One region of the Microbulbifer epialgicus genome, then DNA from elsewhere that is predicted to be linked to it. Evidence: predicted binding sites of a transcription regulator. Region 1 holds the regulator's gene; the other holds the start of a gene.
The links. The regulator LexA, encoded in region 1, represses DNA repair genes until DNA is damaged. The targets are predictions, from matches to a motif close to ACTGTNTNTANANACAGT.

Region 1 (3,588 bases):
TCGCGCTCCCCTGGTTAGAGAGTTGCTCCCGCATAAAAGCGAGATCGACCCCAAATACAGTTTCCTATTCTCAGCACCTGTAGAGGATGATCAGGGGCGGGACACTGTAATTCGTTTTAGCCGCAAGACACAGGAACAATATGTACAGTCTGAAGAAGAGGGCAAAGCGACTGGTTGGCGAGCCTTCTATCGAGATGGTGGTTGGCAGGTTGAAGCTGGCAAGGCTACTACGGCGAAACGTAAACCTGTACGTAAGAAAGCGGCTGCAAAGAAGTAAATGAGTAACCCCTATACTGGCCAGGTTGCTTCAGCCTTGCGCAAAGCCCAGCTGTTGTTGCAGATGACCTGTGAAACGCCACTGCAAAGGACTGCGCTGGAGGAAGGGGTAATATTGCAGCTCTGGAAAGCCTACAAGGCTTTCCTCGCTGAATTGTCCCATCAATTGCAGCTGGATATTGAGCCTGAATCCCTGCAGATCATCGCAGACAGCCTAGAGGCTCAGGGGCGGGCCAGCAATGAAGTTAAGGAGCTACAGCAGTTGGGCTCTGAGTCTGATACCTGGCTGAGCCAGCTGCTGTTGATCTGGAGCCGGTTACTAAGCCTTTCCCCGAGTCCAGAGCCCATACGCAAAGGGGCCAACCTTATCCCTCTGCACAATGTTGCCAGTCCCGTACCTTTGGTTGTTTCTGCTGAAGTGCTACAGGAATGGCATGCGGCCCTGAGTGAGTTGGTACATCGGCAGCGCGCCAATTTGGAAGAGTGTTGAACCGGATACCTGCGTAGTTTCTTCCTTGTAGTTTGCGCCCACTGATACTTTTAAAAAGCCTGTGGTACACTTGGCGCAAACTGATGTGCCGTGAAGGAAAATCGAATGTCCTCAGAAACTTTTGAAATTATCGAGCTGGCCAATGGCGACGTGGCATTGCGCCGTGCCGGCCACAAGGAGGACCCTCTGGTGAGTATTCATTTCTCAGCCGAGAGTCTCCAGTTTCTGAGAAAACATAAAGTGGCCGTGGCCCGTGCAATGCTGGAAGCTGGTATTGAGGCAGTACAGAATTTGAATGATCTGGAGCCCGGGTACTTTGAGGAAGAAGATGAGTCAATGCCGGTTAATCACACGATTCACTAATTGAAAGGTTAACGCAGATTTGAAACAACAGCGGCCAAAGGCCGCTGTTGTTGTTTTAGCCGGGGGCTATTGGTTGGGTAGTTAAGGGGTCTGGCGAATGACACCTACCGCCAGCCCCTCGATGACAAAATTCTTGTCCCGCATATCCACCTGGATGGTTTCAAAATCTTCATTTTCTGGCAGTAGTTGCACAGTTGCCTGATTGCCTTTTCGGCGAAAGCGTTTCACGGTTACCTCTTCGTCAATACGAGCTACGACAATCTGGCCATTCCTGACTTGCTCGGTTTTCTGTACTGCGAGAAGATCGCCATCCAAAATACCTGCGTCACGCATACTCATACCATGTACGCGCAACAGGTAGTCTGCTGGGGGGTGGAAGAAGCTGGCGGGGAGGTCGCAATAATCTTCGATATGCTCAGCTGCCAGAATGGGGCTGCCCGCCGCCACGCGCCCGACAATCGGCAAGCCCGATTGATGGTCGGGAATGCGAATTCCCCTGGAGGCGCCAGCGACCATCTCAATAGCCCCTTTTCGCGCTAGTGCTTTCAGGTGCTCTTCAGCGGCATTTGGCGAACGGAAACCCAGCTCTTGAGCGATCTCTGCTCGGGTCGGAGGATAGCCTGTATCGTCCAGATAGGCTTTGATCAGTTCTAAAACTTGAGTCTGACGTGCGGTGAGATTGGTCATAGAGTTACCTAGTTTTTCTGTATTTATATACAGTTGCTGGGATTATATACAGAATTAAGGTTCACGCAATCCTCACTCCCTCTCTCTTCATAAGCTGCTACATTGTTTATGAAAACAAGGCATGAAGACGATAGTTGAAAGACCTGACAGCGAGGGAAAAGAATAATGCTAGATGTAAAAATGCCAGAGGCCTGGCGAGTTCTACGCATACAGTCTGAATTGGTCGATGGAATAGAGCGTTTGGTGCCGCTCAGTGGGGCGGTAACCGTTTTTGGGGGGGCGAGATTTACCGAGGACAGTCCGGAATATCAACAGGGGGTAAAGTTGGGAGAGCTGTTGGCGGCGGAAGGTGTCCCGGTTATTACTGGTGGAGGTCCGGGACTGATGGAGGCCTGCAATCGAGGCGCTTTCGATCAACCCGGCACTTCAATTGGGCTAAATATTGAGCTGCCATTCGAGCAAACAGCGAACCCTTACCAGGATATCAGTTTAAATTTCCGATACTTTTTTGTTCGTAAATTTATGTTCGTTAAGCATGCCGTAGGCTTTGTAGGATTACCTGGAGGCTACGGAACACTGGATGAGCTGTTTGAAGCACTAACCTTGGTACAAACGCAAAAGGTGCGGCGTTTTCCAATAGTGCTGGTGGGTAAACGCTACTGGACGGGGCTTTATGACTGGTTGGTAAACACTGTGCTTGAGCGCAATTGTATTGATGCTAGTGATCTGGACTTGTTCCATATCGTCGATACTGTCGAAGAGACAGCGGACTTGATTATGAAATATATGCGTACTAGGGAATAACTAAAAGTAATTCAATTAGTGTTTTTAGGCTTCCCCCCATTTCAACCTCTCTAACTTACGAGGCAGCCCGTAGCCCATTTCAGGAAACCTAACTTTGCCTATTTTCGGTCCCCAATTATCGAGACTTGCTAGTTTAACAGACCTCTTATTATCTGCTCTGGAAAGTAGGCCAGATGAGACGGCACTTGTATCTGGAAATCAAATATGGACCTGGCGACAATTACAGCGGGATATTGATGCTTTTGCACTGGGCTTGGCCGCAATGGGGTTACAGGAAAGTGATCGAATCGCATCTTTGATGCCCAATCGAGGCGAGACTCTTATCTTTTATCTCGCATGCTTGAAAATTGGTTTGGTTGTAGTTCCATTGAACTATCGATATACATTACCTGAGATTGACTATGCCCTTGAAGTGAGTGGCGCAGTAGCGTTGAGTGTGAGTGCTGAACGTGGCGAGGATATTTGGGCAAGTAAATTTATCAGTAAATTGAAAAAAGGTGTTCTTTCTTTTGGTGGTGTAATTGAAAATGCAAGACGCGTTGAAGACTTGGTGGAAAGCAAGGGGAAAATTACTGACTTACCTGTAGCGGACATAAATGACTCCGCATTTCTATTTTTTACTTCAGGTAGTACAGGTAAGCCAAAAGGTGTCATCCATAGCTTGCTTTCTTTTGGGTCCATTGTGGCGAGTTTTGCCGCTGCGCTGGATTTATCACCGGACGACACTGTCCTGCCTGGAGGCCCAATCGCACATGTTGGATCACTTTCAACGGCCTTGGCAGCGTTTTCAGTAGGAGCGACGGTGGTCATTCCACACAGTTTTGACGGTGAAGAAATTCTTTCGATATTACGGCGTAGCCGGCCAACTATCCTGGTGATGGTACCGGCGTTATTTATCGCTATGGAGCGCAACCCAAATGCCAGGCGTGAGGACTTTACCTCACTTCGTGTGTGCTTTACGGGGGGAG
Region 2 (3,588 bases), on a different contig from region 1:
GATATACAGTTTGCGCATGGCGCGGGTAATTCCCACGTAGCAGAGTCGGCGCTCCTCCTCCATGCGACCGGGCTCCTGCGCGGACATCTTGTGGGGAAACAGGTTTTCCTCCACACCCGCCATAAACACCAGGGGAAACTCCAGGCCTTTGGCGGAGTGCAGGGTCATCAGCTGGACGGCATCTTCAAACTCATCCGCCTGGCCTTCGCCAGCATCGAGGGCGGCGCTGTCGAGGAACTGGTTAAGAAGAGGGATTTCCTCCTCATCTTCCTCCCCTTCGGGTAGGTCCACACCAGAGAAAGCGCGACAGGCAGTCACCAGTTCCTGCAAGTTCTCCACCCGTGTTTGGCCTTTCTCGCCTTTCTCTTTGCCGTGAAACTCCAGCAAACCGCTGTTTTCGATCACATCCTCAGCGATAGCATCCAGGTCTTTGTCTTCTGCATTCGCTGCCAGCTGGTTAATCAGGTCCAGGAAGCTCTGCAAGGCATTGCCGGCGCGAGCAGCCAATACCCGTTGCTGCAACATCAGCTTGGCCGCCTGCCACAGGGAACAGCCCTGCTCCCGGGCATAAGAACGCACCATCTCTACAGTGCGCGCGCCGATGCCACGGGTGGGCGTATTCACCACCCGCTCAAACGCAGTGTCATCATCGCGGTTGGTAATCAGGCGTAGATAAGACAGGGCATTCTTGATTTCCAGGCGCTCGTAGAAACGCTGGCCGCCATAGATACGGTAGGGCACCTGCTCGCGCAAAAGTCCCTCTTCAAGTACCCGGGATTGTGCGTTGGAGCGGTAGAGGATGGCGATGCTGTCGCGGCGGTTGCCATCGCGCACCCAGTCATTGATGCGCTCGACAATAAAGCGCGACTCATCCTGTTCGTTGTAGGCCGCATAGACGGCGATGGGCTCACCCTCTTCGCCCTTGGTCCACAACTCCTTACCCAGGCGACCGCTGTTATTGGCGATCACCGCGTTGGCCGCATTCAAAATGGTGGAGGTGGAGCGGTAGTTTTGCTCCAGGCGCACCGTCTGGACTTCTTTCAGATCTGTAGAAAAGTGCTGAATATTCTCGATCTTGGCACCTCGCCAGCCGTAAATGGACTGGTCATCGTCACCCACAGCCGTGATATGGCACTGTTCACCAGCAAGCAGGCGCAACCAGGCGTATTGAATCGTGTTGGTATCCTGGAACTCATCCACCAGAATAAAGGGGAAGCGCCGGCGGTAATGGGCGAGAATAGCGTCGTTATTCAACCAGAGTTCATGGGCGCGCAGTAACAGCTCACCAAAATCCACCAATCCACCGCGCTGGCAAGCCTCTTCATAGGCAAAGTAGATTCGCACCAAGGTCTGCAACCAGGGGTCGGCGCCAGCATTGATATATTGCGGACGCAGGCCTTCATCTTTCTGCGCACCGATCCACCACTGGGTTTCCCGTGGCGGCCACTTTTTATCATCCAGCCCCAGATCCGCCTGTACCCGCTTGATCAGGCGCAGCTGGTCGTCGGAATCCAGGATCTGGAAGTTTTGCGGCAACTTGGCTTCTTGCCAGTGGGCTTTAAGTAGGCGATGGGCCAGACCGTGGAAGGTACCCACCCACATGCCAAAGGTATTCACCCCCAGCAACTCTTCGATACGGGCGCGCATCTCGCGGGCCGCCTTGTTGGTAAAGGTCACCGCCATGATGGAGTAGGGCGAGGCGCCCTCCACCTGCATCAGCCAAGCGATGCGGTGCACCAGCACCCGGGTCTTACCCGAACCGGCACCGGCCAAAACCAATTGATTGCCGGGCGCGGCTGCTACTGCTTCGCGCTGGGCGTCGTTGAGGGGGTCTAAAATCTGAGATACGTCCATGGGCGATGATTGTACCAGAGCTGCTGTGCGAGACCTGTGTAAATAAACAGCATTTTGCCCATCCTGACAACGCAAAGCCGCTCGCCAGCGGAAGACACAGCAGCTACACTGCGCCATTCGGCATTGCGAAGGTAGTCCTGTGAAACCAGCGGAAGTCACGCAAAAAATCAGCGAACAGCTGTCGTCCATGCGCAAATCTGAGCGCAAGGTGGCGGAGTATATCCTCGCCAACCCGGATGAAATTATTCATATGCGTATTGTCGACCTGGCCACCGAGGCCCAGGTAAGTGAGCCCACGGTAGTGCGCTTCTGTCGCGCAGTAGGCTGCTCGGGCTTTCAAGAGTTCAAGCTGAACCTGGCCCAGCAGCTGGCCTCCAGCCCCAGTTTTGGCCAGATTGCAGTAACCGAAACCGACACCATTGCTGAATACAAGCGCAAAGTATTCGATTCCACTGTGGATACATTGTTAAAGGTACGCGACAGGATTGACGACCGCGCACTGGAAGCCGCAGTAACCGCCATGGCCGCCTCTAAGCGGGTAGAGTTCTTCGGCTTTGGTGCCTCCGGTGCTGTCGCTGCCGATGCTCAGCACAAATTCTTTCGCCTGCAACTGGCTACCGCTGCACACTCCGACCATCACATCCAAAATATGTCGGCTATGTCGATGCAACCAGGGGATGTTGTGGTGGCTATCTCCCAGAGTGGACGTACCAAAGCACTGTTACGCTCCATGAGCATGGCAAAAGAGCAGGGCGCTCTGGTAGTGGGACTGGCCCCAAGTGGCTCTCCGGTAGCCCAGCAGGCGAGTATTCCATTGGAGGTGGATGTAGAAGAGGACATCGAGATCTACACGCCACTGTCCTCGCGAATTGCCCACCTGGTGGTAATTGATGTACTCGCGATTGGCGTAGCCCAGCGTAAAGGACCACAGTTGCAAGAACACTTGCTAAAGCTTAAACAGGGCCTTTACACCCTTCGTGAGGACAAGCACTGAGAGCATGCGGGCGCCCTCATAACGAAAAGATTAACCGTAGACATCGCATTAATTGCTTCCCACAGCAGCCGATGCACTGCCATCGGCCAACAGAAATTTATTGCTCCAGCACTACTAACTATCCCGTAAATACTGCAATACAAAACTAAACTGCTTGGCATCCCCAATAAAGACACTCGGCTCTCGGTGGCGACCAGCTGATGGTGGATTAAGGATGGTCTTAGCCGCATCTCCCTAGAGGATTACGCCATCGCAATGATGATGAACTGGAGTAACCTCAACATATTCAGCAGCGTGTTTCAGTGGCTTACTAATGGACTCTGTTGAGCTAAGAGATCGGAAGTATTGATGAGCTGGTGAAAAGGTCTTGGCCCCGTTACCATGGAGCCACACTGGGGCTCAGGCAAAGGGCTACCAGATTCGTACCCTCGGCCGGATAAATTCCATTTCTATGTTTAATATCCAGCCGACATACCCGAATATACCGCCTTCTCAGCGCCTTTCGCGATACGAAAAAAGCTCTATACCCAAAGAACCGTCTTAAATTCACAGGTTTGATATTGAGCTTGCCGTATTCTCGACTGTGGTCTGCCTATAACAGGTCGACCAATGCGTTTTACGGTTTTCCACTGAGCTGTATCAGAGTCAACTATGAGTTCTAAGCCAAAACCCGATGAAAAAACCACACCGCGCTGGCTGGTGGTATGGCTGGCGGCTCTCGTATCCCTAACGCCCTTTTC

Region 2: uvrD (DNA helicase II) is a predicted target of LexA. The motif match lies at 1,888-1,905, and genes of this name have one in related genera.

Annotation. Positions count from the first base shown of each region.
Region 1 is NZ_JBGMEK010000030.1:29,701-33,288, forward strand. Features, by position in the region: gene topA (type I DNA topoisomerase) at 1-277, shown strand, start outside; gene ACCI49_RS13715 (DUF6586 family protein) at 278-766, shown strand; gene ACCI49_RS13720 (hypothetical protein) at 872-1,129, shown strand; gene lexA (transcriptional repressor LexA) at 1,211-1,816, opposite strand; gene ACCI49_RS13730 (LOG family protein) at 1,982-2,620, shown strand; gene ACCI49_RS13735 (class I adenylate-forming enzyme family protein) at 2,715-3,588, shown strand, end outside.
Region 2 is NZ_JBGMEK010000008.1:14,366-17,953, reverse strand. Features, by position in the region: gene uvrD (DNA helicase II) at 1-1,854, opposite strand, end outside; gene hexR (transcriptional regulator HexR) at 1,994-2,848, shown strand; gene ACCI49_RS05520 (multidrug effflux MFS transporter) at 3,500-3,588, shown strand, end outside.